DNA from 3 places in the Lactobacillus sp. RTP31084st1_F9_RTP31084_210423 genome. Region 3 is predicted to be linked to each of the others. Evidence: predicted binding sites of a transcription regulator. Region 3 holds the regulator's gene; each other region holds the start of a gene.
What was found. The regulator NrdR, encoded in region 3, represses ribonucleotide reductase genes. The targets are predictions, from matches to a motif close to ACACNATATATNGTGT.
Positions count from the first base shown of each region.

Region 1: a site for NrdR is predicted at 2,615-2,630, ahead of AB5359_RS08685 (deoxynucleoside kinase). Genes of this name have one in related genera too.
Region 2: a site for NrdR is predicted at 8,236-8,251, ahead of pnuC (nicotinamide riboside transporter PnuC). Genes of this name have one in related genera too.

Region 1 is NZ_JBCOVH010000004.1:58,532-68,777, reverse strand. It holds gene AB5359_RS08700 (alpha-L-fucosidase) at 1-494, shown strand, start outside; gene AB5359_RS08695 (GntR family transcriptional regulator) at 484-1,200, shown strand; gene AB5359_RS08690 (deoxynucleoside kinase) at 1,261-1,935, opposite strand; gene AB5359_RS08685 (deoxynucleoside kinase) at 1,957-2,607, opposite strand; gene nagB (glucosamine-6-phosphate deaminase) at 2,790-3,509, opposite strand; gene AB5359_RS08675 (aldo/keto reductase) at 3,639-4,478, shown strand; gene AB5359_RS08670 (hypothetical protein) at 4,588-4,809, opposite strand; gene AB5359_RS08665 (Rpn family recombination-promoting nuclease/putative transposase) at 4,938-5,822, opposite strand; partial or broken gene AB5359_RS08660 (sulfite exporter TauE/SafE family protein) at 5,914-6,051, opposite strand; gene agaB (PTS galactosamine transporter subunit IIB) at 6,399-7,616, shown strand; gene agaC (PTS galactosamine transporter subunit IIC) at 7,659-8,465, shown strand; gene agaD (PTS galactosamine transporter subunit IID) at 8,449-9,255, shown strand; gene AB5359_RS08640 (PTS sugar transporter) at 9,266-9,688, shown strand; gene AB5359_RS08635 (sulfite exporter TauE/SafE family protein) at 9,787-10,246, opposite strand, start outside.
Region 2 is NZ_JBCOVH010000003.1:25,012-35,257, forward strand. It holds gene AB5359_RS07555 (DNA/RNA non-specific endonuclease) at 1-540, opposite strand, end outside; gene AB5359_RS07560 (aldo/keto reductase) at 677-1,501, shown strand; partial or broken gene AB5359_RS07565 (low temperature requirement protein A) at 1,522-2,566, shown strand; gene AB5359_RS07570 (exonuclease domain-containing protein) at 2,591-3,553, opposite strand; gene AB5359_RS07575 (hypothetical protein) at 3,557-4,366, opposite strand; gene AB5359_RS07580 (DUF421 domain-containing protein) at 4,382-5,017, opposite strand; gene AB5359_RS07585 (DUF3290 domain-containing protein) at 5,025-5,474, opposite strand; gene pepT (peptidase T) at 5,480-6,757, opposite strand; gene AB5359_RS07595 (PAS domain-containing protein) at 6,827-7,363, opposite strand; gene pnuC (nicotinamide riboside transporter PnuC) at 7,435-8,205, opposite strand; gene AB5359_RS07605 (YSIRK-type signal peptide-containing protein) at 8,702-10,246, shown strand, end outside.
Region 3 is NZ_JBCOVH010000001.1:79,331-89,576, reverse strand. It holds gene AB5359_RS00470 (DnaD domain protein) at 1-914, opposite strand, end outside; gene nrdR (transcriptional regulator NrdR) at 922-1,386, opposite strand; gene coaE (dephospho-CoA kinase) at 1,392-1,988, opposite strand; gene mutM (bifunctional DNA-formamidopyrimidine glycosylase/DNA-(apurinic or apyrimidinic site) lyase) at 1,985-2,815, opposite strand; gene polA (DNA polymerase I) at 2,831-5,491, opposite strand; gene AB5359_RS00445 (diaminopropionate ammonia-lyase) at 5,594-6,547, opposite strand; gene AB5359_RS00440 (hypothetical protein) at 6,484-6,774, opposite strand; gene AB5359_RS00435 (MFS transporter) at 6,837-8,231, opposite strand; gene AB5359_RS00430 (MarR family winged helix-turn-helix transcriptional regulator) at 8,224-8,646, opposite strand; gene AB5359_RS00425 (hypothetical protein) at 8,813-9,121, opposite strand; gene AB5359_RS00420 (PTS system mannose/fructose/sorbose family transporter subunit IID) at 9,146-9,979, opposite strand; gene AB5359_RS00415 (PTS sugar transporter subunit IIC) at 9,982-10,246, opposite strand, start outside.

The sequences.
Region 1 (10,246 bases), on a different contig from region 3:
TAGACTATAAATCACCTAAAGAGATTATAGAAACGATCGTCCATGGCAAAAAGATTGGCGCTAATACGGTTGTAAATATAGGACTTAAAGCTGATGGATCTATTAAGCCAATTGATAAAGATTATATGAGTTTAATTGGTAAATGGACTAGTCTGTATCATAAAGCTTTTTATAATGGAGTACATAATGCTTTACCTTCAGCTTCTAATTCAAAAGATTTTGCAATTAGAGTGGGTAAATACTATTATTTCTTTGTTCATGATTTAAAAATAAAGGGTAATAGTAATGTGGTTCTTGGTGGAGAAGGTATAAATCCAAAAACTTTTACTTCTATCAACCATCAAATAAATAAACTTGTTTGGATGGATAACGATGAAGCATTAAAATATATTCAGGATAACAAGAGTGGTATTCTTACTTTTGATGCAACAGGATACCGCTATGGAAGTGATTATGTTGTAAGAGTGGCGAAAGGGATTAGTGATGACACCTAAATATAAGCAAATCATCTCCGAATTAAAGAAAGAGATTAAGAATAAGAAATATACAGTAGGTGAAAGATTTTATAGTGAATCTGATATACGTTCTATGTTTCAGGTTAGCTCTACTACGGCAGTAAAAGTACTAAATAGTTTAGCGGATGAAAATTTAATTACTAGAATTCAAGGTAAAGGTACATTTATTGCCGCTGAGAAGCATAATGCAGATATTAAATTTACTGATTTAAATATGTCTAAAGGTAGATTAGAGGCTACCAAAGTCTTATCTGTTAAAGAAATTACAGATACTAAATCGTTGGAAAAATTAGGTCTACTAACTAATAGAAAATATATTGAAATAGTAAGATTAAGATATATTGGTTCACAGTTAAGCGAATTAACAATTGCAATTGTTGATTCAGCTTATATAAAAAATGGAAAAAATAAGGATATTCAAATATTTGCTGATTTGTATCATAAAATAGAAAGTGATTCGGGAATTGACCCATTTAAATTGGCATATGATCAAAAAGCAACTGCTATAATTAGTTCAGATCCTGAAATTCTTAATATATTTAATACTAAAAAATCTCTACCACTTATTAAACAGACAAGAACAACATATATTGATAACGATAAAGAAAAAATTTTAGAAAAGGTAAGAAGCTATAAGCTGCTAAAATTCTGGGGGTTTAAAATAGAAGTTCCCGCTACCAATTAAGATTTAGAAGAAAATAGAATTCAAAAAAACTGCGATCCAATACGGATCGCAGTTTTTGCTTTATTTAACTAAATTTGGTTTCCAATCTTCGTCAAGTTTGCCCATTTCTTTGAGCTTAGCAACAATTTGATCTAAGACTTCTTGACGATCTTCTTCACTAGCCATGAAGTCTAATTTATCACCATCAATAGTCATCTTTGGTGAGTAATCATACTTCTCATACCAAGGCTTGTAGTAGCGAAGCAGGCGTTTATAGTAATCTTCTAAGGTAGGATCATAACTTAATTGTTCGTAGTTACGACCACGTTTTTGAATACGTTTAAGCATTGTGTCGTATGAAACATCGATATGAACAAGGAGATCAGGATTTTTTTTAGGCATCCGATCTAATTCGCTCATCATATTGTGTAAGAGTTCATAATAAGTATCTACTTCTTCTTTAGTAGCACGGCCAATATCGGCATTCATTTGAAAGAAAAGTGCATCTTCGTAGATAGAACGGTCGAGTACGTTATTATCGTCAGTTAATGCTGACTTGATACTTTGGAAGCGAGTATTCAAGAAATAAACTTGCAACAAAAATGCGTACTTCTTAGGGTTTTCATAGAATAATGGCAAAACAGGATTGTCATCTACGCTTTCATAAAAGGGATTAGTGCCCAAATACTTAGATAGAATACCTGTTAGACTGGATTTTCCGGCTCCAATGGGCCCACTTAATACAATAACTGTCATCACGTTCCTTCTATTCGTTAGCTAGTTTAGATTACCTAGATCAGTAAGCTTTTGATCAATTGTGTTGATAACTTCTTTTCGTGCATCTTCGTCTGCAACAAAGTCATATTTATCGCCATCAATCATCATCTTAGGGGATGCATTATATTTTTCATACCAAGGCTCGTAATAAGACAAAAGTCGAGCATAGTAGTCTTTTAAGCCTGGATCAGTTGATAATTGTTCAAATGTACGACCGCGCTTTTGAATGCGGTGAAGCATGGTATCAAGAGATACATGAATATAAATTAACAAATCAGGTTTCTTACTTGGGTTGCCTGGGGCTTGTTCCATCATATTCTCAAGTAAACTATCGTAGATCTTGAATTCAGTAGGGTCTGCGATTCCACTATCGACATTCATTTTGAAAAATAAGGCATCTTCATAAATTGAACGATCAGACACACTGTTATGATCGCGAATAGCTTGGTTAATTTGAGCCAAACGATGGTTTAGAAGATAGGTATTTAAGAGAAAGGTGTAATGTGCCATGTCTTTATAATAAAGTGGCAAAATTGGATTATTATCTACACCTTCATAAAATGCTTGGGTGCCTAAATGCTCTGCAAGAAGACTGGTTAAACTGGATTTTCCGGCTCCAATAGGCCCGCTCAATACAATAACTGTCATCACGTTCTTTCTACAAGATATAGTTTGCTTTAATAGTGTAATTCAATATCTGGTATGAAAACAAGTGGTTTTTTAATTTGCTATAAAAGAAAAAAGTCAAGAGAACACATCAAAAAAATACAAAAAGAAAAGACGAACTAATCTAAAAAGATTAATTCGCCAAAGTAAACAGTCTTAAATGAGGATTATTTTCTGTATTTTGGATCAAGCTTTGCTGCAGCTACTTCATCACAAATAACTGTTACATCTGGGTGATCTTGCAAAATGGATGCAGGAACTTCTTCAGTAACTGGACCTTCAACTAATGCTTTAACTGCATCTTGCTTTGATTCGCCAAAGGCTAGTAAAACAATCTTCTTACTTTGCATAATTGACTTAATTCCCATACAAATAGCTTGGCGAGGAACTTCGTCTTCATTGTCAAAGAAGCGTGAATTTGCCTTAATAGTACTTTCAGTTAATTGAACCTTGTGAGTTAAGCTGCCAAATGGAGTACCTGGTTCGTTAAAGGCAATGTGTCCGTTTCTACCAATACCTAAAATTTGGATGTCAATTGGGTTAGCAGCAATAATGTCGTTATAACGGTCAACCTCTTCGTCAATATCTTTTGCCATTCCATTTGGAATATATGAATGCTTGAAAGGCTTCTTATCGAATAAGTGTTTTTGCATGAAGTAGTGGTAGCTTTGATCATTATCTGGTTTTAAGCCGTAGTATTCATCTAAGTTAATACTTGTCATGTCAGAGAAGTCTAAGTCGCTGTCGCACATATCGTCATACATTGGAATTGGGGAAGAGCCAGTTGCAAGGCCTAAAACTTTGTCGCCGTTTTCCATTCCCTTTTTAATAATTTCAAATGCCTTAGTGCCGCCTTCAATATTATCTTTAGTTACGATGATTTTCATAATTATGTGTACCTCCTCATTCATTGGTCTAGTCCATTATAAAATATAAAATTGGTCTAGTCAACTTAAACCGCTAACATTTTTAAATTTGTTTTTTTCTGCGGTAAAATTTAGGTGAGGTGAGAAGAGATGGAGAAGAGTTTTCAAGAAAATAACTTGTCAGGCTTAGGCATGGGAACTTGGGGAATTGGCGAAGACGCTTCTAAGAAAAAAGACGAAATAGCTGCACTTCGCTATGGTTTAGATAATGGAATTAAAGTAATTGATACTGCAGAAATGTATGGTGAAGGAAAAAGTGAAAAATTAATTGGCGAAGCAATTCAAGGTTATGATCGCAGTCAAATCTTTTTGATCTCAAAATTTTATCCGTATCATGCTTCTCCAGAATTAGAACGTCAGAGCTTAGAAAATAGCTTAAAACGACTAAAAACTGATTATTTAGACTTGTATTTGCTTCATTGGCGTGGCGATAAGCGTTTATCTGAAACAGTACGCGGACTAAAAGAATTACAAAATGAAGGCTTAATTCGCCACTGGGGTGTATCTAACTTTGATGTTGCTGACCTAGAAGAATTGTTTAGTGTCCCAGGCGGCAAGGATTGTTTTGCCAATGAAGATTTGTATAACCTTTCTGAACGCGGGGTAGAATATGATGTTTTACCTTGGCAAAAAAAGCATGGCGTTGGTTTTATTGGGTATTCTCCATTTAACTCAGGTAAGGGCGATTCGATTAGGATTACTAATAATCTTAAAATAGTAGCTCGTGCGCACAATGTAACTCCGCACCAAATTATGTTAGCTTGGACTTTAAGACATGGTAATGTTTTATCGATTCCTAAAGCGGGAACGGTTAAGCATATGAAGGCGAATATTGCTGCTCAAGATATCAAATTAACATCAGACGAAATAAAATTAATAGATAATGACTTCCCGCAGCCGACTGAAAAGACGCCGCTTGCGATGATATAGATAATAGTTATTTGAAAAATTAATTTACTAAAAAAGATTGATTAATTAACGTTCTAGTAACGCAGATTAATCAATCTTTTGTTGTTTTAAGAATTATTTTTTGACAATTTTATTTATATATCTTGACTAATTTTTCGAGATCTTTATCAGAGATTATCTTTAAATCTTTGACAAATTTTGTGGCTTGTTCTAGCGTACTGCCATTGTCTATTTGGTTTTCAAGAATGACTTTAGCAACGTCAATTTTACCTTCTGCTCTACCTTGTTTTATACCGCGTTGCATTCCTTGCTCATATCCTGCTTTTCCAGCAGCTTGTTCACGTTCTAACATCCTTGTTTCGTATAGCATAATCTTCTCCCTCGTTTCCGGATCTTCGTTAATTTCTTTGATTCTTCTTTGCGCGTAATCAAAATAATTGTAAAAAATGCTCAGGATATAAATTTCCTAAGCATTTTTTATTATTTATAAAGATCGATTATTTTTTCTAACTTTTTATCAGAAATCAATTTCAAATTTCTAACAAATTCTGTGGCTTGCTCCAAAGTTTTACCATTATTCAGTTGATTTTCGAGAATAGCTTTAGCAGAATCTACTTTTCCTTGTTCTACACCTTGTTTAACGCCATCTTTTTTCCCTTCTGCATATGCTACTTTCCCTGCTATTTTAGCAGCAGCCTGTTCACGTTCTAACATTCTTGTCTCGTAAAGCATAATCTTCTCCCTCGTTTCCGGATCTTCGTTAATTTCTTTAATTCTTCTTTGCGCGTAATCGAAATGTTTATTTAATTTAACTGGCTCATTATTCATCAGTTTAGCTAGAGCCTTTAAGTCTTCACTTTGTCCCTCAGCTGAAACTTGTGAATTAATGATAATCTTTGTCACGCCATCCTGCAATTGTTTTGACCTATCTTGATCAGAGTAAGTATGGTACGACTCATAAAATTTATCATCTTTCTTTGGTTTAAAATTACAGAGAAAAATAATAAAGGCGTCTTTCAAATTTCGATAAGTCTTGCCCTTATTTAAAGTATAGCGTAAATCAAGTCTTGAAAGATAGTAACGCATTCGTCTACCGATATCATCTTGATCCGTTGTTTGCATTTCGATGTTAAACACGCGTCCCTCATGATCAGTGACTAATACATCAAGTCGAACTTCTTTAGCCTTATTCTTGCGCTCAGAATTATTAATCTCAACTTGCTTATCTAACCAATCAATCTTCTTGATCTTTAGATCTGGAATAATAATTTCAAGCAAATACTTGCAGAATTCCTTATTTTCCATCACCATCCCAAACACTTTATCTTCCGTGAACCCAAACCAGGGCTCAATCTTTTTTATCATATGAGTAAATCCTCTCTAAAAGATATTCGAGGGGTTATCCCATATGTTTATTACGCAAACTAAATTTATTTTTCCTAGATAAAATTTGTTTTTATTTATACGCAGTATAAGCGAAGTAAGCAGCTTGAATGAGGGCTAAAACAGCAATGCCCAAACGAATGATCTTAACTGGAATATGGCGCATGATACGTGGTCCAAAGTAACTGTCGATCAAAGCAACAAGTGCGATGATATAAATGAATATTTAAATTAGTTTGGGATAGCATTCTTATTTAAGTTAAGAGTGCTATCTTTTTTTGAATTTTTTGAAAAAAATATTTATTTAGTACTTGTTATATCGAAAACAGATAACAACTTCACTAATAATAAGGAAAATATACTACAGTTCATAAGTTTATAATGAAGTTGGAGGAACTTGTATTATGCGTTACAAAATTGACTAAAGCCTTAGAGCAATAAGGAATAGAACGATTTTTTTAGTAAAGAATACCAGCTTTTGTAAGCGTTGACATGACAACTGCAACTTGTTATATTCAGGCTGTGGTTGTCATATGACAAAGGAAACAGGTGGAAAAAATGAATAGACAACCATTATGGCAATACGAACAAATTTCTGCAGAAATGATGCGAGAGATAAATACCGGTAAACTGAAGATTGGTCAAAAACTTCCTTCGGAAAAAGAACTTTGTGATTTATTTGATGTAAGTCGAATTACAGTTCGAAAAGCTCTCGCAGATCTAGAAGAAAGAAATTATATTGAAAAACATCAAGGGCAGGGAAGTTTTGTTAAGGATAGATTTGATCCAAGACAAGATATAGCTATTATTGATACACCAGGATTGCATTTACAACAACAAGGCCATTACGTTTACATAGAACTTCATGAATTTTCAATCTTAGCAGATGGTGAAGAACCAGCTGTAAGAGAAATGATGAATTTAGATGTAAGTGATTATCTCTATAAAATAGTTCAGATATATATATGTGATCGTAAACCAGTTATAGAGCGCACAACATTTATATCATTTGAAGAATTCCCTCTAATAAAAGCGAAAGATATAGAAGGAAAAGAATTAATCCCGTTTTTGTTTAGAAGATATGGATTATCACCGGCACTATTACGGCATTCGTTGAAAAATCAAGTCGATGTTATACCAACGAGATTAAAAGCTTTTATTCCTGCTGTACCTAAAAGCTCGATTATTAAGGCAACTACAACATATATTAATCAAAATAATGTAGTTACTTATATGAGTACTGCTGTAACGCCTGCTAATTCAAAAGTGTTTTTTGTAAAAGATAAGGAAGAAAATAAAATGAGTAATCCCCATATTTTATTAACAAGAATTGATAACAGATTAGTTCACGGTCAAGTTGGAGTAACATGGACAAAAACCTTAGGAGCAAATTTGATTTTAGTTGCTAACGACAATACTGTAAATGATCCTTTGCAACAAAAACTAATGAAGAGTACTGCTGATTCATCTGGTGTGCAGATTCGCTTCTTTACTCTTCAAAAGACTATTGACATTATACATAAAGCCGCAGATCGTCAAAAAATATTTATTGTAGTAAAGACACCTGAAGATGCTTTGAAATTGGTTGAAGGTGGTGTTCCTATTAAAGAAGTAAATGTAGGAAATATGCACTTTGCTCCTGGTAAAGAAGAAGTTACAAAAAAAGTATATGTAGATGAAAAAGATAAAAAAGCGTTAATGAGTATGGTAAATAAAGGCGTTGACGTCTATATACAAGACGTTCCCGGTGATCATAAAACTCAAATTAATTTTTAAAGACTTTATAGATTTTTAAAGAGTTTATAGGAGGTAAATAAAATGCCTATAACTTTAGCACAAGGACTTCTTTTAGGGATCTTTGCAATTATAGCTGGATTGGATTCGTGGCTGGAAGTATTTTATATATTTAGACCTATAATTTCTTGTACCATTGCAGGGATAATTTTAGGCGATGTAAGAATGGGCATTATTGCTGGCGGTTTAACAGAATTGGCGTTTGCCGGATTAACCCCAGCTGGAGGAACTCAACCACCTAACCCAGCCGTTTGTGGAATTATGACGGTTGTAATTGCGCACACTACAAACGTAGCACCTACAACTGCTATGTCGTTATCATTGCCCTTCGCAATGTTAATGCAATATATTTTACTTATGTATTACTCCGCATTTTCATTTTTTATGCCTATGTTAGATAAGGCTGCTGCTGAAACAAATTTAAAAAAATATAGAAATTTAAACTTTTTAATGATGGCTATAGTATGTATTACATTCTTTGTCGTTATATTCTTATCAGCTTATGCAGCTCAAGCTCCGATGCGGACATTAGTTCAATCAATGCCTAAATGGTTAATTCATGGTTTTGAATTAGCTGGAGCAGCATTACCTGCTGTAGGATTTGCTATGTTGCTAAAGGTTTTATTGAGAATGGAATATGTACCATTTCTTTTATTAGGGTTTGTAGTCGCATCCTTTATTAATTACAGCAATGTTTTACCAGCAGCTGTAATTGGAGTTGTATTTGCTATGATAGAATTCTTCCGTGATAAGAAGAATAAGAAATTGCAAGAGCAGATTAATGAATTAAAGAATAGTGCAGGAGGTGGAGATGATGAAGATGGAATCTAAAGAAAATAAAAATAATGAGTCAAAGTTAACTAAACATGATATAACGATGCTCGGAATTAGATCATCTCTTTTACAGGCTTCATTCTCATATGAAAGAATGCAGGCTGGTGGATGGACTTGGGCACAAATTCCAGTTTGGAAAAAAATTTTTGGTAATGATAAAAAAGCCTTATCTCAAACTATGGCCGATAATCTGGAGTTTATTAATACCTCCCCGCCATTAGTTTCAATTTTAATGGGATTATTGACTAGTCTAGAGGAAAAACATGTAAATCGTGAAACGATAAGAGGATTAAAGAATGGACTTTTTGGTCCTATGGCCGGAATAGGAGATGCTATTTATTGGTTTACTTTAATGCCAATTGTTGGTGGGATAGCAGCTTCATTTGCAACAAAAGGAAATATTTTAGGACCAATAATTTTCTTCTTAGTTTATTTAGGTATATTTTTATGTAGAATACCGTTTGCTCATCTTGGCTATGGATTAGGTACAAAAGCAATTGACGTTATTCAAGATAATTCTGAAATTATAGCCCGTGTAGCGACAATAATGGGGCTTACAGTTATTGGCGCTTTGATTAGTTCATATGTATCCTTATCTTTGAAAGTAAAGATTGGTACTGTTTCATTACAAAAGGATTTTTTAGATAAAGTATTTCCAAATATTCTTCCTCTTGCATTTACTTTCTTTTTATATTGGTTACTTAAGAAGAAACAAGTTTCACCAATAGTTCTAATCGTAATTGTATTTGTATTATGTATTGTATGTTCATTCTTTGGCATTATGTAAGAGGCTTTTCATGAAAAATATTCAAACTATCATTACTGGGCATGGTAAATATGCTACTGGAATAAGAAGTGCAATTGAATTGTTAGCTGGACCGCAGGATTCTTTTAAGTATATAGATTTTTCTGAGGGTATGAGTGAAGAAGATTTAACTAAGGAGTTTAATAAGAATATTAATACTAAGTTGACATTAATTTTTTGTGATTTGGTTGGAGGGACTCCATACAAAGTAGCAGCAAAATTAGCATTTGAAAATAAAAATATAAAAGTAGTAGCAGGCTGTAATCTGGCTTCCCTTCTTGAAAATATATTTAATCAGTATAATTCTCTAGATAACTATGCTAATGAACTAGTAAAAATTTCTAAAATGGGAACACAAATTTTAGAACTAGATGATATTTCATCAGAGAATGAGATAAGTAAAGATGGAATATAAGCAGTTTATATTTACACTGATATGAAAATAAGGACATTACCGTTTGAAGGTAGTGCCCTTATTTTTTATATCAAGTAAGTACTTTAAACTATCATTTTTTATTTATACGCAGTATAAGCGAAGTAAGCAGCTTGAATGAGAGCTAAAACAGCAATGCCCAAACGGATGATCTTAACTGGAATATGGCGCATGATACGTGGTCCAAAGTAGCTACCGATCAACGCTCCGATTGCCAAAGGAATAGCAGCGCTCCAGTAAATTTTTTCGGTAAACATATAGATAATTAGCGCAACTAAATTGGAGAGTGCGCCAATAATATTTTTCATAGCATTAACAGTTAAAAAGGCATCATCACTAATTGCGTTCAAGATAACTAACATTAAAACGCCGCTCGCAGCGCCGAAGTACCCAGCATAAGCTCCAGCAATCAATAAGCATAAAAGTGATAGAGCTTGAACTAAGCGATTAGGATGATCACTTTCATTTCCAAGATGAATTTCTCCACTGAATAAAATCATTAAGCCGGAAAAAGCGATACAGAAGGGAACGATCTTCTCA
Region 2 (10,246 bases), on a different contig from region 3:
ATTAGGATTATAGTTACCATCCTGATCAATTCCTGCCGAAATTGAATAAGCAATCAAATGACCACGATTATAGATCTGCGTGCCATTTTCTCGGTTAGAATGCCATGCCGTAGGATTAATAAACTGTCTTACTCTTAAAGAATCATTAGCCACATTTCTTGGTTCGAGAAAAGCAGTATTTGAATGAGAAGTACGATTTAAATTATCTAAATTAGAATAGATTACCTTGTTAACCTTCCAGGCATTTTTAATTAACGTGGACTTATTATTATTTACATAGACATAAGCCTTGTCGCCACTTTTAAAATCCAAATTGGCTAGTTTTTGATAATCATCACTAGATAATCCGCCATAATTAGTATTAGCTGTTGTAGCCTTATTTACTACTTGCTGAGAACTACTTGGTTCTTGACTTTGATTTGATGTGTGGTTAGAAGATTGAAGCTTAAACCAACCACCCCAAATAATAATCACAATTGCTATAATCCAGTTTGCTACTGTATTTTTTTGCTTTTTTCTATATTTTCTTCTCTTTGCCATTTCCTATTCCCCTAGCTTTATTTCTTTCAGTATAGATATTTGAACGTATGTTTGCAATATGATTAATAAGTTTTTATTCATTTAGACTGCTACAATAAACATGGCAACTCTATCAAAAATAGAAAGAAGAAAAAGAATGGAATATTTCAATTTAAACGATGGGAATCGTATCCCCAAAATCGGTTTTGGAACTTATAAATTAAACGGTTCTCGCGGCGTTTTTGCTATCCAAGCAGCCTTAAAAAATGGTTATCGTCTACTAGATTCCGCTGTTAATTATGAAAACGAGGGAGCTGTAGGGCGTGCCATCAAAAATAGTAGTGTAAACCGCGACAATATTTTTATAACTTCTAAATTACCTGGGCGTCATCACAAATACCAAGAAGCACTTGAACAAATTCAAGAATCTCTTTACTCTGCCGACCTCGACTATTATGATCTCTATCTAATCCACTGGCCAAATCCAAAGGAAAACCACTACCTTGAAGCTTGGCAAGCCATGATTGATGCACAAAGATTCGGCTTAATTCGCTCAGTAGGAGTTTCTAACTTCGAACCAGAACATATTGAATACTTATACCGTGAAACTGGTGTTATGCCAGCTGTTAACCAAATCGAACTGCATCCTTACTGGTCAAGTAAAAAAGTTCGTGAGTATGATAATCAACATCATATTATTACTGAAGCTTGGAGTCCGCTTCAGCGTGGTGGTGAAGCCTTTCAAGAAAAAGAAATTATTGAATTAGCACAGAAATATCACAAATCTCCCGCTCAAATAATCTTACGCTGGGAAACGCAAATCAATGTTGTGCCAATTCCAAAAGCCAGTTCTTATGAGCACCAACTAAGCAATTTAGACATTTTTGATTTCAAATTAACTCCTGAAGAAGTTCAAAGCTTAATTGATTTAGATAAAGAATCCGCACGCCGTTTCGATCCGAATGAGCACGAAGAATTCTAAAGAAAGCAGGTAAAATCTTCATGCAAGCAATTTTAAATAAACGAGTTTCAAAAATTGCTTTATTTTATGATCTCGTTTTTGTCTACATGATCTCTAAAACAACTGAGATACTTCATCATCTTGAGCATGGCCTTGTTTCCCCTACATCTTTTGCGCTATTTGCATTAATTGTTATTATCTTTATTAATTCATGGATGGTTCAAACTGTCTTTACTAATCGCTATGGGATAGGTAGCTGGGCAGACATTGCTTTTTATTTCTGCTGGTTTACTTTCTTTTACTTTAGCAAGTCATTACTTAATTAATTATTTTCAAACTAAAAGTGAAATTGATCAAAATATTTCCCGGGCATTTTTTCTAATTTTAATTTTTAGATCAATCACTTTAATCATTGGCGGACTATTAGATAATATTCCTGGCTTTGTTTTAGCAGTCATTGGCATTATTTTTAGTTGGTTAATGCCTATTTTAACCACAAAATATACTATTAAACATCCTATTATTTTTCCTCATTTACTTGAAAGATTAAATCTTTTAGTAATTATTATCTTTGGTGAAACAATTATTGGAATTGCGGATTATTTTCGACCTAATACTTTTTCACTTTATTCAATTCTTATCTTTTTAACAGTCGCTTTATTATTTTTCACTTATGCTTTACAATTCGATAAGTTTACTGATGAAGATCAAGATGACGTTACAGGTAATGCTTTAATTTATTTACACTATTTAATAATCTTTGGAATCAGTCTAATTACTGTTAGCATTAAATTTATTCACGAAACAGACGCTAATTCTTGGTTTGCCGTCTTATGTCTATATTGCGGGGTTGGTTTATTTTATTTAGGATTATTATTTGCAACACGCTACAATAAACCGCAATTCAAATTAAGAAGATCTACTATTCTGGTCTTTTTAATTACAACTATAATTGGAGCAACTACTTGCCTTATTTGGTCTAGTTTTGAGGTAATTACAATTCTAACTTTTATAATCGTAGCAATTAATATCAGCTGGTTAGTCCATCTTAATCTTCCCCACATAAAAAAAGGAATCCTACTATAGGATTCCTTTTTAGTATCTAGATTTTTAACTACGTGCCCAATTATCAAGCACATTTAAGAAAAAGCTCTCTGACCAAGTTCTAATGTTTTGCCCTTGTTTTTTCAGAGCTTTTGCCTTATTTAATTCAGTAACATCTGTTCTGAAGAAATCGTGATCACCAACTAGAACGTAATCCGTATCTTGCCCCACTTCTTCTTGAATAAAGCCGCCTAGATTTTTTACTGCGTTAGCTAATTCATACTCATCTAGGTCTAAATCACCAGCAATTACCACTTTTTTATGAATAAAAGGACTGCGAAAAGCTTGCGTTTGCTTAACAATATCAGGCCACTCACTAGTTAAATCTAAAGTTTTAACTGCCTCTTGTGCTCTAAGCATATGCTCTTGTTTAAATAGTTTATGAAACTCATCAAAAACCTTTTTAGTATCTAAGCAATCATCTAAACCACGGTGTTCTTGGTTCTCTGCAATATTCATTCGATGCATGCAATCAAGCAAGCGATTATGTCGCTCTTGTGGATAAAAGCTACGCGCCAAACGGTAAACATCTACATAGTCATTGTTTAAAACTGTCAAATGATACTTTTCAGCTAAATCATAAACAAAGTTCAAATCAAAATTTACATTATAGCCAACAATTGGATCACTGCCGATAAATTCGCGATACTTCTTAATTGCTTCTTGAACTGGTAATCCTTTTTCTTCAATAGCTGCTTCATCAATTCCATTTAATTTAGTAATAAAAGCAGGTACCTTATTATTATCAGGAAACTTCACTAATTCTGAAAAAGTTGCTACTACTTCTCCATGACGTACTTTCAAGCCACCCATTTCGGTAATTCGATCACGATATGGACTAAGACCAGTAGTTTCAACATCAATTAAAGTATAGTTTTCTGGAAAACCAGGCTTTTCAATTCCTTTTTGACGTATTTTATCTTGAGCAGCTGGAATTCGTAGCACACCTTGAATAACTGAAATACTCATTTTTTAACCTTCATTTTTAGAAATTTTTTCAATCACTTCAGGAAGCGCCATCCCTAACCCGGCACTTCTTTTTTGAATGTTATCAGGTAATTCATCCTGACTTAAATCGGCTGCAACATAATGCCAATCTTTAAATTGTTCTACTAATTTTACCATTGGATCAAGCAATTGTGGACTAGTTGGATCAACACCTAATTCTAAAACCACAACTTTCTTAGTTTGATTTCTAGTTAAAAACCACCGAAATCTTGTATTAGCATCTTCATCTGGGAAGAAATGTGCATTAAGCGGCATATGAATTTCCATTGGTGAATCACAATCTTCGCAGCGCGGAATCTCGCCTTGTCCATTAATATATCTCTTTACAACAGACAAATCAGAGTAAGTACCATGGTTTAATCCACTAGAACACTGCATTCTAGTCCAATCGCCAAAAACATCAAAAATTTTCTCTTGCTCAAATCCCGCTGTTTCAAAAAAGTGACCAAAAGCACTGGTCGCAATAAAATAGTTCTTTCCATTTAAGAGCTCTTTTAATTGCTTCATTGCCTTACTTGGTTCATATTCAACTGAATATTCATTAATTAACTGACTCCAAAACTGCCATTTTTCATCCCAGGAATCAAAATTTTTGTCTAAGGCATCTGCAATAGTTTTAACATGATATTTTTTGCTTACTGCTTGATATTCAATTGGAAAAGCCGCGTCCTCAAACATATCAAGCCCTTCCATTTGTGCAAAGCCATTACCAGCAGTAACAATTACTGCATCTGCTTCAGCTAGCCATTTTTGTATTTGTTTAAAATCTTTCATGTTATTTCTTCCTTTTTATTTTTCAGAATATCCAACCAAACGTAGTTTTCCTTCGATATATTCTCCTAAAAAGACATCATCAATACTATTATAACCAGCTTTAGTTACTTCTTGTTCAAGCCAAGCACTAGATTTATGAATTAAATCTAAAACGTCATCATTAATTTGACCATCACTAATAATTGGAAAGCGAATATTATCTTCATCGTTTTCAATTACCGTTAACTGCCCATTTTGTTCAAAAATGCAATTTTTAACTTTTTCAACTGAATAAATTCCTCGACTCCTCAATCTAAACATTAATTCATTAGCTGAAATACCCGCCTTCATGCAATTTCCAACTAAGACCTGACCATTCTTTATCACTTGAACCGGTTTTCCATCAATTAAATTACGAACCCAATTACTACGTTCACGTCCAAACTTCAAAATAAAAACTACCAAAGTCCAAATCACTAACACGAGTAAAAACTGAATAATTGTAATGCTGGAATTATAAATTAAACCACCAATAATTCCACCAAGGACATAATTTTGTAACTGATCTAATGCTGTAGTTGGTGCTAAATTGCTCTTACCAAAAACGTTAATCTGAATAATGAGAGTTAAGATCCCTAAAGCAAACTTAATAAATAATTGTGTATAATCCATCTTTTACCTACTTTTGTACATATACATGATGATCAATTACATGAGCACGAGTCAAAGTGTAACTATTATTATCTTCATTTAAATTCAATTGATAATCTTCATTTTTGGAATCGATTCGGATAATCATTCCATCTTGCAAGGTCGTCGAACTTACCATTACATCGCTTTTCTTAACATTTGCATCGTCTGCAATTGACTTAATAAAAGGAACAATTTGAGCAGCCTTTGATTTTTGCTCATTATTTTGAATATATTTTTCATACTGAGTACCAGCAAATAATACCAAAAATAAAAGTGCGATGATTCCTAAATCACGATACCTGGTATTAAAACGATCTCGCAAATAAAGAATAGTAAAAATAATCATCGCACTAGCTGCTACAATCATTAAGATATATAAGGCCGTCCGATCAGTGTTTTGGTGACTTTGAATATAATTTATTGTATAAAAATTCATTTAACTTAATACTTTCTCTTTAATGGACGTTCATCACGATTACTATTTAATAAAACATGTTGCCGAACAATTTCAATCAAAGTTCTAGAAAGCAATGCCATACTCTCAGTTGTTACATATTCATATGGCCCGTGGAAGTTCGCACCACCATTAAATAAGTTAGGTGTAGGAATGCCCTTTTCTGAAATAAAATCTCCATCTGTTCCACCGCGAAATGGAATAATTTTAGGCTTTAATCCTAGAACTTCATAGGCATGTAAAACTAAATTTACAACATAAGGATGTTTCTTAATTAAATCACCAGGACTACGGTATTGATCATGTAACTCTAAGGTTACGCGATCTTTTCCATATTTTTCATTTAACTTATCCACTAGGTCTGTGACTAACTTTTTCTTTTTCTCAAAGCCATCAGTATCAAAGTCTCGGATAATCAATTGAATTTGGGCATGATCAACATTACCGTTATTGGATAAAACCATAAAATAGCCATCAAAGCCCTTACTATTTTCTGGGACCTCATCAGCCGGCAAGCCTTGGATAAATTCACTAGACATCAAAGCAGCATTAACCATTAAGCCATATGCTTCTCCGGGATGGACAACTGTACCATGAAAATGAATTGTAGCAGCTGCTGCATTAAAAGTTTCAAAAGCAATGTCACCTGGATCTCCATTATCTAGAGTATAGGCGAACTCAACTGGAAAACGTTGAACATCAAAACGAGCTGCTCCTTTACCAATTTCCTCATCAGGACCAAAAGCAACCCAAATATCGCCATGCTTTACGCTAGAATTTTCTTTTAAATATTTGAGCATTCCTAATAAACCCGCAATTCCGGCCTTATCATCCGCTCCAAGCAAGGTTGTTCCATCAGCAGTAATTAAAGTTTCACCTAAGTGCTTTTTCAAACTAGAAAATCCACTTGTGGACAAAACTCGCCCCTCTTTTAATACAATATCCTTTCCATCATAGTCTTGATGTACTTGCGGCTGAACATTTTCTGCATTGAAGTCAGCTGTATCCACATGGGCCACAAAACCGATCGGAGTAACTTGTTCATCTCTCACTGTGCCAGGTAGTTTTCCAACAAGATATGAATCTTTTTTAGAAAAAGAGATATTTTCTAAGCCCAAATTTTCTAATTCTTGTTCGATTATTTTTAGCAATTCAATTTGTCCAGGTGTTGTTGGTACTTCTTTACTTTGGTCATCTGAGCGCGTGTTTACCTTACAATATTCAATAAATTTATCTTGAATATACGCTTGATCAATTACAGCCATTTTAACTACATTCCCTTCTCCTAGATATTTTAATTATATTTTAAGGAAAAATATGCTTATGTCAATTTTCTATAATTCAGACGCTCCACTTTCGGCATCAATTTCTTGATTTTTACGATAAACTTCACCATTCGGATTATTTGGATCATCAACTAATTTTTGCCCAGTTTCCTTTAAATAATATTCCACAAGTGGATAAATATCTTGAATACTCTCATTAATTCCTGAAAATTGATGATTTTTATCAAAAACAGCACGATAACTATCCACCATAAACCTCTTTTGAGTATTAGTCTGGTCCGCAAAGCGGAATTCTTTTTCCCGACCTGTGCTTAATTTGTGGAAGACTTCCGCTAACTGTTTCTTTTCTTGCTCTGTTTTACCCAACGAACTAATATTTTCTCCAAGCTCTGGTGGATTATAGTTCATTCCCGGCAATTGTTTATAATATGTAAATTTTCCCAATTTATTAAAAGCAAGCAAGTTACTAGGAAAAGATGATAAATAATTATTTAAATCTGATACTCTCATTAAGCCCGTATTTAGCTTTACATAGTCATCATTATTTGCTGCATTTGACAATTTCTTTTTCCACTTTTCATTCATCTATTTATACCTCACAAACAAAAAAGCATGCCGAAACTCGACATGCTCATTTTAACTTATTTCGATTTTTATTAGTCTTTAATAGCTTTTAATCCTTCACGCTTTCTTCCCATATTAAACCAAGGGGAAACAGTAAAGGCCAAAACGTCATTAACAACATAAATTAAGGAGTTAACTGCCATTGCTAAAGTTGCATCTCCTTGTGCGTAAGTTACACCCCAAAGAATTAATTGAAAAATTCCACTAGCAGTCCACCAGAAGTATTGGTTGTTGTAGCGTAAGAAACACATAATTCCAGCAGTTAATGAAATAGCGAAACTAATTGCATCAATCCAAGGACGTGGGTCGTTAGTAAATTTACCAATTAAGTAACCTGATACTGCATACACAATTAAGGTACCAACAATTGCAATAATCCATTCTTTAGCACCAAATTTACGTAAATGGTTCTTAGTATCATCATTCCAAGATCTAACTGAAATAATAACTGGCAAGTCTAAAGTTAAAATATAAGCAATTTGCTCAAAAATCGATAAGTAATTTTTAGCAGCTAAACCTGCATAAATAAAACAAGCTGCCGAAATTAAACCAAGCCAACCATTAATTGCCTTAGTAGCGTTGATTGCTAACACACATAATGTTCCAAGTAGAGTACCAATAAATGTAATTACTGTTAAAGTAGTAATTTTGTTTTGAATCAAAATAGCCAATTGAAACCCAAAGGAAAAGAACCAAAGCATATAGTTTTGTACTGGCCAGCCATGTAATTGCTTAAATAGCCAAACAAAGTAATTATCCTTTCTTTCCTTATGATTTTCTTGTAATGATGTTGAATTATCCATCCATTAACTCCTCTTTCTCTATATTAGGTCACACCATATATTGTGCCTTATCCGCCTTTTACTCAAAAAAGCATCTGTATCTATTATAGTAGTCAAAAAATTCAAAACAAGAGTTTACATCTTTAGGTAAATATGCGGTAGGCGTTCCTTCCAGTTAAATAAAGCGCTTTCTTTTCTTAGTCATTAGGATTTTCGAATAATTTAATATTTTTTTGACCTTTCAGCTTGCATCATCAGCATAATTTTACGTTCCAATTTATTTTTTTGATACCTCTTTTAATAACGTTTTTTAATTAGGTGCTTATTTTATTATGGTATAAAATTTATAGTCTTTGCCTTTTAAAGCTATTAATAGCAACTTTTTATCAAAAATAATATGAATATTCAGATTAATCAATCTTTTTTGATTTCATTATTTAAAGTTGAGTTATAATAACTTGTTGGAAAACAAAATTGTTATTTTATATATAAAATGATTGTAATCGAGGAAAAAGAAATGTCACATAAGAATGATTTATCTTTTATTGCTAAGCTTAATGGGAAAGAAAAGTTTAGCCTTAGAAAACTTTCAGTTGGATTAGTTACTGTTGCATTAGGTACAACATTCTTTTTAGAAAGTTCTAATACCGCGCATGCTGCTGAAGTAGACACTACAAATCAAAATGTTACTAGCCAAGAAAGTACTTCCGATTCTCTCAAATCGCGCACTTTAAATATTCAAAAGACTAAAGCTACAGAAGATTCCACAACTAGCACTAAACCTGTTCAAAATAATGAACAAACTTCTGTAAATCAAACTAGTAAAAATAGTGGAACTACTGTTAGGCAAGAAACTAACTTATTAGCTACTAAGTCAGAAAAAGCAAACACTACACAAGCATCAGCTCAAGCAATTAATTTTGAAGAAAAAATTCAAACTACCACTGATCAGAATCAATCTACAGCTGTAAGTATTACAGGTGATGACGCTAATAAGTCAATGATGGCTAATGTTACTCAAGGAACAATTAGAGTTCATATTAATCAAAATAAAGAGAACCCCATTACTATTAATAATGGACAAAAAATCACAGTTTCAATCGCTGCCACTAATAACTTGTTACGCTTTAGTACTCCTCCTTCTAAGATTAACGACTTTGAGATAAGCACATCACAAACAAATACCAATAAAATCTTTACTTTTACTTATACTGGTAGTGATGATGGGATTCTATCAAATTTTAATCCAACCTTTTATTTTACAGCTGATAATGACGTAACTAAGCAATATAAGGACATTCACGGTACTTACCCAGACTTCAATTTACCTGTTACCGTAACTTTATTTAATAACCAAAAATTTACTCAAAACTTACCAATCAAGATTACTCCATATAAAGATCTAGTTGTAACCAAAGAAATTCTTCACGGTTTTGTTATGGGACCAAAATTAATTGGAACCCCTGGGCAAGACGGTTATCCTGGTAATAATGGTTCTTATACCGAAAATGGTGCAACTTATTATGGACCAGAACCAAGTGCTGCGGCAGATGTTCCTGCTGATAAACAGAAATCTGCTCGACTAATGCAATACGCACTTGAATGGAATTATGGTTCCGCTAAAGAGCCAAGTTTAAATCCATTGATGGATGTTTTAGTTAACATCAAATTTAATAAGGGACAAGAAATTCTTCCATCTACTATTAAGGCTTTCAAGATTCCAGCAGATATGGAAGTCGTTGATTCTGATGGTCAAAGAGTACCAATTAATAAGTACTATGGTAACCTTGCAACTCTTCCTGAAGACACCAACTTTGAAAAATTTTTAAGAGACTCAATTTCTAGCGACAAAAAACAAATTACTATTGATCAAAAAGGCAATTTTACAGTTAACGGCGTAGATTATTCTACAATGGGGCCTTACTTTATTCAGTTAGATACCCTATTAAACCCTAACGCTATTGACAATTGGGCAAGTAACCCAGATTCCGGTGTGGGGCCTTCAATTACTACTCCAATTGTTAATGAAAATGATTGGAAACACTCCGGTTCAGGAAGTACA
Region 3 (10,246 bases):
ATTAGATCTGCATCTGCTTTTGATAATTTTTTAATTGCATGATCAGCATCTTTAGGAGTTTGACGTAACTGCTTTTTAACCATTTTTTTATTGCGATTAAGTCCAAAGTTTTCATTAACTGCATTTTGAATTGCATACATATTGAGTTTATCTGCCCCAGCTGACATCGTAATCAGCGCAGTTTCGACAAATTCTTGCTCAGTTAAATGGTAAAAATCAATAATCTGTTTAATTTCTACCTGGTGCTTTAAAACTTCTTCTTTCTTAATATGATAGCTCTCAAACAAATCAACCAAAAAGCTCCAGTCAACTTTTACTGGCTCATTACCTAACTTAATTTCACCTTTGGTATCTTTAGGAACTTCACCAGCCGCTTCTTTAACTTCAACTGGTGCATCAATCGCATTTTCAGCACTCAAGTGAAAAACATCAAAAAAGCCACTAGTAACTTCCTTAGCATCTTTTAAACCGACAAAAGTTCGCGGAGTAAATTTTTTTACCAAACGATCAAAAGCTACATTTCCTACTCGTTCAAGCAACAAACTTGAAAGTAAAAAGGTGTGAAAGAACTCGTCTGCTGAAGGAACTTTTTCTACTTCAAAAATCAAAACCTCGCCTAAAACAGGATTTGAACCTAAAAATGTCTTAATTAAGCCTGTTGCCTCTAAATGATGCAAAGTTTTAAATAAGTCCTCTAATTTTAAGTTTGTTTGATCTTGAAGTTGATATAAAGTTTTATAATCTTTGGCAAAAGGTACTTCATCAAATTCTTTTGTCAATGTTATATATAATCCTACTCCACGAATACCCACAAGAGGCTCAAAAAGAGTAGTTAAAACTTTTATATTTTCTTCACTAACAGCTACTTGATTAGCCACATAAAAAGGCTGCTTAGGGTCAGCACTTTCAAACACAGGCTACCTACTCCTTATCATGTTTAGCCATCATATCTTCCATGGCTTCCATAAATCCTGAAACATCTTTAAATTGGCGATAAATACTTGCAAATCGAATGTAAGCTACATCATCTAAATTAGCCAATTCCTTCATCACCAAATTACCAATGTCTTTAGATGAAATTTCATTAAGACCTTGCTTTCTAATTTCATTTTCTACATGATCTACTAAAGTATCTAGTTGTTCGCTTGAAATTGGTCTCTTTTGCGCAGCCATCATTACGCCATGCAAAATTTTATCGCGGTTAAAGGCCTCACGAGTCCCATCATTTTTGATTACCAATAGAGGCGAGCGCTCTACTCTTTCAAAAGTAGTAAAGCGAAAACCACAATTTTCGCATTCTCTGCGTCGTCTAATTGCTCTATTTTCATCGCTTGGACGAGAATCAATTACTCTTGAAGCATTCTTGTGGCAATTTGGACATTCCATCTTCTCTACCTGCCTATCTTTTGTAATAAATCAGATAATCTTTTCTCTAAGTCATCTATTGTACCAGTATTAGCTACCACATAGGTAGCTCTTTTTTCTTTTTCACTTAGTGGCATTTGATTATTTATTCTAACCAAAGCTTCTTCTCTAGTGAAATTATTTCGTTTCATCAGACGTTTAACCTGCAGTTTTGGTGAAATAGAAATAACCAAAACGCCATCGCATAAGCTTTCAAAACCAGATTCAAATAGTAAAGGCACATCAACTACAACTTTTTTTTCTTGATTTAAACGGTATCGCTCCATTTGTTGTTTAATTTTCTGATGAACAAGTGGATGAGTTATCTCATTTAATTTTTTCAGCTTAGTTTTATCATTAAAAACTATTCCACCTAATTTATGACGATTAATTGTTTGATCATCATTAAGAATATTGCTGCCAAAATAATTAACTATTGCCTGATAACCCTTTTGGCCTACTTCCATTATCTGATGAGCAATTAAATCGGAGTCGATAATCGGAATATTTTGCTTTTCAAAAAATTCATCAGCTGTACTTTTACCACTGGCTATTCCGCCAGTTAATCCTAAAAAATATGTCATTTATATAGTACCTGACAATGCGGACAGAAAGTAGTTCCGCGTCCATTTACCTTAATCTTCTCTAAAATAGTGCCGCACTTACTACACTCTTCACCAGCATGTCCATAAACCTGCAGCATCTTTTGATAACCACCAATTTTACCATTAGCATCTAAATAAGTATGAACAGTAGTTCCGCGTTCCTTAGTTGCTATAGCGATAGTACGGTTGATATTTTGATATAAATTCTTCACCTTATCAGCAGGAATAGCTTGAGCGCTACTTAGGGGATGAATTTTACTCTTCCAGAGTACTTCATCTACATAAATATTTCCTAAACCACACACAATTGTCTGATCCAATAAAGTGTTCTTTATATTCTTTTTCTTCCGGCTCAAAGCATTAATGAAATAGGTTAAGTTAAATTCAGCAGTATTAGGTTCAGGTCCAAGATGACGAATTCCAGTCGTCTTTCTTTCAGTTCCTGTTTCAACTAAATGCATCCTACCGAATTTGCGCACATCATCATAACGTAAGGCAGTCCCATCAGTAAAAATAAATTCTACATGTTCATGCTTTCCCTTAGGTGTATCAGGACTAACTAAATGATATTTTCCTTCCATGCGCAAATGCGAAACCATTGTTAAGTCGCCATTGAACCTAAAGAGTAAATACTTGCCATAACGATCAATTTTCAAAATCGTTTTATTTGTCAATTTTTTAATAAATTCAGCTGGATCGTTAACTATAATTTTAGGATACCAAATATTTATTTTAGCAATTGTTTTTCCCTTTACTAAGGGAGTTAAAGTCCGTCTAACTGTCTCAACTTCTGGCATCTCTGGCATTAAATCACCTACTTTTTACTTAGCGTCATACCAATTATGACCCCAGTTAGAGTCAGCTATCAGTGGAACATCTAGTGTTACAGCTGACTGCATAACTTCTGGCACAATTTTCTTAATTGTATCTAATTCAGCCTTCGGTACATCAAAAATAAGCTCATCGTGTACTTGTAGAACCATTTTAGTCTTTAAATGCAATTCATCAAGTTTCTTTTGCATATTAATCATGGCAATTTTAATAATATCAGCAGCTGAACCTTGAATAGGAGAATTAATTGCAGTTCTTTCAGCAAAGCTTCTAACGTTGAAATTTTTTGAATGAATATCTGGTAAATAGCGTCTTCTATGCATAATAGTTTCTGCATAGCCTTTTTCGCGAGCTTCCTTAATTGCCTTATCCATATAATTCTTAATTTGCGGATATTGTTCAAAATAATTATCAATAAATGTCTTTGCTTGTTTACGACTGATGCCTAAGTTCTTAGACAAGCCATAATCAGAAATACCATAAACTATTCCAAAGTTGACCGCCTTAGCATGCCGACGCATTAACGGAGTTACTTCATCAGGTGAATCCAAATGGAAAATCTTCATTGCAGTGTGGGCATGAATATCGTAACCAGATTTAAATGCCTCCTGCATATGTTCATCCCCGGAAACATATGCCAAAACTCTTAATTCAACCTGTGAGTAGTCGCAAGAAAAGATATAGCCGTCTTTAGTTGAAGGTACAAAAGCCTTCCTAATCTGTTTTCCTTCATCAGTTCTAGTTGGAATATTTTGTAAATTAGGATCAACCGATGAAAGACGACCTGTTGCAGTTAAAGTCTGTAAATAACGGGTATGAATTCTTCCATCTGGTTGAATACACTCGAGCAGTCCCTTAACGTAAGTATTTTGAATTTTAGCAATTTGACGATAATCTAAAATTTCCGAAACAATTGGACTCTTCATTTTCAATTGCTCTAATACTTCAACAGAAGTTGAATAGCCAGTTTTGGTCTTTTTAATTGGTGGTAAGTTTAATTTTTCGAAAAGAATATGACCTAGCTGTTTTGGTGAATTTAAATTAAATTCTTCACCAGCTTGTTGATAAATCTTATGTTCTAGTTCTTGTAATTTAAGTGCAAAGTCATTGCCTAATTGATTTAAAACTGATGCTTCAACCTTAATTCCAGTAATTTCCATTTTAGCTAAGACAAAAGCAACTGGAATTTCAATTGTTTCATATAAATCATCTTGCTCATGATCTTTTAATTTCTCTAGAAGTGGCTGCTTTAACTTCTCAATTACAACGACTTTAGCTGCTAAATGTTCAAAGAACTCATCATCCTCAGGTACAGCTTTCTTTTTACCTTTACCATAAACTTCCAAGTCAGTTTTTACTGAATAATCGCCATATAAATGCGCTACTTCACCAAGATCGTTAGAATTATTCTCATTATTAACTAAATAAGAAGCTAGAAGCATATCATAGTCTAATCCTTCTGCATCAATATCTAGCCGATGTAAACCTACATAGGTTCTTTTAATATCGAAAACATTTTTCTTAATCTTCTTATCTTCTAGCATTTGACAAAGTGGAGTTTCTTGCAGTAAAACCACATCTTTAGAAACATAGATTTTATCGCCAACTTTTAATGAAAATCCTTCAAGTGGAGCTAAATGGTAGTTATCACCCAACATTGCTAGATAAAATGTTACTTCCTTTTCATTAGTTTTACCAAGTTCAGCGATATTTTCTTTTGTCAGCTCTTGATACTCGTACTTCTCGCTTTCTTGCTTACCAGCACTCACTCCACTTACGCCTAACTCAGCTAAAAACTTCTTAAATCCTAATCTTTCATATAAATTACGTAAGTCTTCAATATTAGGTTCTTCCAGCTTAGTATCAGCAAGGGTCACTTCTACTGGAGAATCACGATCAATTGTGGCCAGTTTTTTAGCTAAAAAAGCCTTATCTTTATCATTAATTAAGTTCTCTTTTAACTTGGATTTTTTCATTTCATCCACATGTTCATAAAGTTTTTCAACAGAACCATACTTCTGAATTAAACGTGAAGCTGTCTTCGGACCAACTTTCGTTACACCTGGATAATTATCAGAATTATCTCCCATCAGAGCTTTCATATCAATAAATTCAGTTGGAGTTACGCCATTAACTTCTTTCATATGTTCTGGCGTATATGCCTCAGTATCACCAACTCCATTCTTAGTTATTAAAACCGTGGTTTTATCAGAAGCAAGCTGTGTTAAATCACGATCCCCAGTTACAATGTCAACAGTATAACCAGCTTCTTCTCCCATTTTAGAAAGTGTGCCAATAATATCGTCTGCTTCATAATTCTTTAGTTCATAGCTCTTGATACCTAAGTCTTTAAGCATTTCACGAATTACAGGCAATTGCTCTGATAATTCACTTGGAGTTTTTTGTCGACCACCTTTATAGTCTTGATACATTTTAGTTCTAAAAGTAACTTTTCCTGCATCAAAAGCAACTAATACATTGCTTGGATCAGTCTGCTTCATAATCGCATCAAGCATATTTTTAAAAGTAAAAATTGCATTTGTATGCAAACCATCTGGGCTAGTAAAGCGATCCAGCTGACGGTATAAAGCATAAAAGGCACGAAAGGCCACAGAGTTACCGTCAATTAAAAGTAATTTCTTTTGTGCCATCTTTTTCTCCTTAAATAAAAAAACTGTCAAATAGTCTCTTACCTATTTTAACAGTTTTTCTTACATGATTTAATTATCTACATTTGTTTTGAACTTTAAATCCTAAAATGGATTGTTTTCGTCAACAATTTTATGGTAATTATCAGGATCAGTATTACCTTCTGTACTTAAAACAATAATGCGTGAATTTTGGTCAAGACCTAATTCGGCGCGATCCTTGGCTAAAGCTGGATTAGATAAAATTTCATAAACATAGGCAAAACCAGCAGCACCAGATTCACCAGAAACGACTTTAGGATCTCCTTCAAGAGGATGACCTAAACGTGCCATTCCTTCTGCATCAACGTCTTCACTCAATGTTCCATAAAACTTTGCACTATCACGAATTATTGGCCATGCAGTGATACTTGGAGTCTGACAGTTTAAGCCAGCCATCATTGTCTTAGTTAGTCCCTCTAAGTGGTGACGCTTACCATCAGCTTTTTGAGCTGAGAGATAGTAACAAGCTACTGTCTCAGGTTCAACAATTGTAATGACTGGTAATTCTTCAGGTTTCATTCTTTCTTCTAAACCTAAAATAATCCCAGCTGCAAGAGAACCCACACCAGCTTGTAAAAAGATATGAGTTGGTTTTTCTTTCATTTGATGTAAAAATTCATCAACAATTAAGCCATAGCCCTTAATAATCCAACCTGGGATCTTCTCATAGCCTTCCCATGCAGTATCTTGAATCATAATTCCATTAGGATCTTTTTCGCAGAGTTCTTTAACTTCTTTGACGGTATTGTCATAATTTTTATCAGTAATCTCAACTTCTGTATTTTGAATCTTGCGGATATGATCAGCACGAATTTCTTTTGAGCTTTTAGGCATCTTGATTACTGCATGAGTTCCAAGCTTACTTGCTGCCCAAGCAATTCCACGTCCGTGATTACCATCAGTAGCAGTATAGAAAGTGATTTTTTCTGCTACCTTTCTAACCTCAGGCTTCATTAATTCATCATATGTAAGCTTATCTGCATCAAGACCAGCTCTTTCAGCAATGCAGCAAGCCATAGCATAAAGACACCTGCACCTTTAAAAGAATTAATGCCAAAGCGACTACTTTCATCTTTAACAGCAATTTCTGCAACATTTAAGTGCTTGGCCAAATTAGTCAAATCTTTAAGTTCAGTTGGCTTGTAATAAGGAACTGAATTAAAGAAAGTCTCTACTTCATGGTCATCTTTTAACTCTGGAGCTTTAAATGAGAAAGGTGACTTTAATAAATGAACTTTTTTCATAATTACACCTCATAAACGTTAACTAATAACTTTAAGTCCAGTTTATCATTCTTTATTTACGCTTAATCATTTTTATTGCGTGCTTGAGTATATTTCATAAAAATAGCAATGATGACTAACACGAGGACTAATAAAAAAATATAAGCTAAATGGGTACCATGAGCAGTAGGAATTGCGCCTTTTGATCCAGCATTTCTTTGCGCAAATGCCACAAAAGCGGCAGTTGTTGACGTACCAACCGCACCAGCAAATTCTTGCAAAGTATTCAAAATTGCATTTCCTTGGGTTACTTCACTTTTTTCAAGATGATCTAGCGCGTCCGTCATAACGCATCCCATCATCATTCCCATTCCACCCATATAAAAGATGTAAATAAATAGAATAAGAAAATTACTTAAATTATTTGTGAAAATAGTAAAAATAAGCAATTCTAACAACATAAAGCTAGAACCAATTAAAATCGGTCTTCTTGCACCATATCGATCAAGTAAACTCCCACCAAACGGAGCTAAAAATGCACCAGCAAATCCTGCTGGTAAAACAACTAATCCAGCAATTAAAGCGGAACTGCCATTAACTAATTGAATAAAGTTTGGTAATAAAAATGCATTTCCTAATGAAATAATCTGAATTAAGAAAAATCCAACAGCGTGAGCAGCAAAGAACTTATTTTTAAACAAATTTAAATCTAAAACTGGGTCGTTAATTCTATTTGACCGATAAATTAACAATCCCAAAGAAATTAAAGCAATTAAAATAGCTCCTAAACAATTGAAGGCAACATAATTTCCAGTGCTTAAATTACTAAAGCCTAAAATCATTCCAATAAAAAAGACTGCGATTAATAGAATACTTAAAAGGTCAAATTTAACCTCTCTCAGTTGTGATTTTTGTCTAATTCCTCCAATTCCAAGTACCAATGAAATCAAGATAAAGGGAATCATAATATAAAAGATCCAGCGCCAACCTAAGTGAGTCACAACAAGACCACCAAAAGTTGGCCCTAAAGCTGGTGCAATCCCAGTAATCATATTTCCAACGCCCATCATTACGCCAACTCGACTTTTTGGAACTTGCTCCATAATGATATTAAACATTAAAGGAAGAGCAATCCCAGTTCCTAGTCCTTCAACAATTCGACCAATTAATAAAAATTCAAAATTAGGTGCACAGGCACCAATAATTAAACCACTTAAATATAATAAATTAGCTGTAATAAACAGCTTTTTTGTTTTAAAGTGCGCCTTTAAATTTGCTGATAAAGGTACAATGATCGAAATAGTTAACAAATAAATTGATGTCAGCCACTGAACTGTATTAGTAGCTAAATTAAATTCTTTCATTAAAGTTGGAAAGGCAATATTCATTGAAGTTTCAATAATTACCCCACTAAAGGGGAGGATGCCCGTCGAAAAAATTGCTGCAAGTACATGCTTAGGAATTTTTTCCTTAGTCATTTGCTTTTCCCTCCTTTATGCTCCTTAGAAATGCTGTAATGGTATTTACATCTTTCATTGATAAATTGTCTAAAACTTCTTCATTATCTTGTTTCATATACTGCCTAATTTTTGGCACTATTTTTAAGGCAGATTCGGTTAATTGCGCCTGCTTTTTTCTTTTGTCTTTAGGATCATCAACTCTAACAATTAATCCACGTTTCTCCATCCGTTGCAGCATGATTGTAGTTGTTGATCGTTTAATATTAAATTCATGCTCAATTTCATTTTGCGAAGCAAGATTGTTTTGATGATTAGATAAGAAATCAATTACTGACATTTGCACGCCTGTTACGCCTAAACTATTAGCAAAGTTTTCACGTTCACGATCAATTTGAGTAGTTGCTTGTTTAATTAACTTTTTCAGTGTCTCCATATTTATCTCCTTAATTTGGTTAGCTGTCTAACAAACACGTTATAAAATAAAATTGTTAGATATCAAACATATTTCAAAAGATAAAAAAAGAATCACATTGTCCGCTATCAATGTGATTCTTTTAAGTAAGTATCTAAGCAAAAATTTTATACGGGGGAAAAGGTTTTTATTTAGATTCTACGTTTTTCGTGAAAAAAGTTACTTTTTGTTGATAATCATCTATCAACAAGTTTAAATTCTGTCGACCCTTCCATTGTCCATAGCCAAAGATCGACATACCTAAAGCTCCTAAAACAAAGAGAACTATACCAGTAATAAACAACCAAAGAGTTTTGGCATGGTAGTAATAGATTAAAACAACTCCGATTGTACTAATCATAAAAAACAAATTAAACCAAGACTTCAAATTCTTTAACATCTTTTTTTGATAATTAACTTCGTTGACATAGCCTTTTTTTAATTCTTCAATTGTCATTACTAATCCCCTCCGAGCTTTTAATTAGTATGATAAACCTGGGTTGAAGAAACCAACTAAGACACCTAAGAAGGCAACTCCAATTAAAATGATCATCGTCCAAATAGCTGAAACATGCTTCTTAGCCATTAACCACCAACATAAGAAGGTAACAATAACAGTAAGCAAACCAGGATAAATATTATCAAGTTGCTTTTGCAAATCCATAAATACACGACCACTTGAGTCACGTAGTTTCAATGAAGTCGTTACACTTACCCAGCTTGCAAGAACACCACCAACTACCATTCCACCGACAATGGAAATAGCTTTACGAATTGCCTTACCTTGAGTACCAACTAAGATATCAACAGCTTTATCACCTAATTTATATCCACGGAAGTATAAGAAACGTTGACCAAAGTAAGCAATTAAACTCCAAGCAATAATGTAGAAAATTGCACCAACTGGTGAACCATTTCTAGACATACCAAGGGCAATACCCAAAAGGATAGGAATTAAAGTACCATCAATTAATGAATCACCGATACCTGCAATTGGTCCCATCAAACCAGCACGCATATCATTAATAGTTTCGCCGTCAATTCCCTTACCATTTGCACGAGCTTCTTCCAAACTAGCTGTCGTACCAATAATAACTGAACCTAACATTGGGTTAGTGTTAAAGAATGCGGTATATGCATGAATATTTTCTTGTTGCTTTTTCTTATCAGGATATAGTTCCTTAATAATTGGCAACATTGAAGCTAAATAACCAAATGTCTGCATTTGTTCTTGAGAGAAACAAGTTAATGCTCCCCAGAACCATAAGTTAAAGGATTTATTTAAAGTCTTTTGACTAATCTTTTTCTCATCCATCATTAAATATCCTCGTCTTCCTCATCGTCATCATCTACTGGTGTATTTGTATTAGCAGCTACTGGAGTAGTCTTACCCTTGCTCATTTCAATTTCGTACATAATTACGGCGAAGAGTAAAGATACTACAGTAATTGATACCAAGTTTAACTTTAATGAAGCAGCTAATGTAAAACCAACTAAAAATGGAATAAAGTCTACTGACTTATTAACAATCTGACGAAGTAAAATAGCAATACCAACACATGGAAGCATAGCACCTACAGTG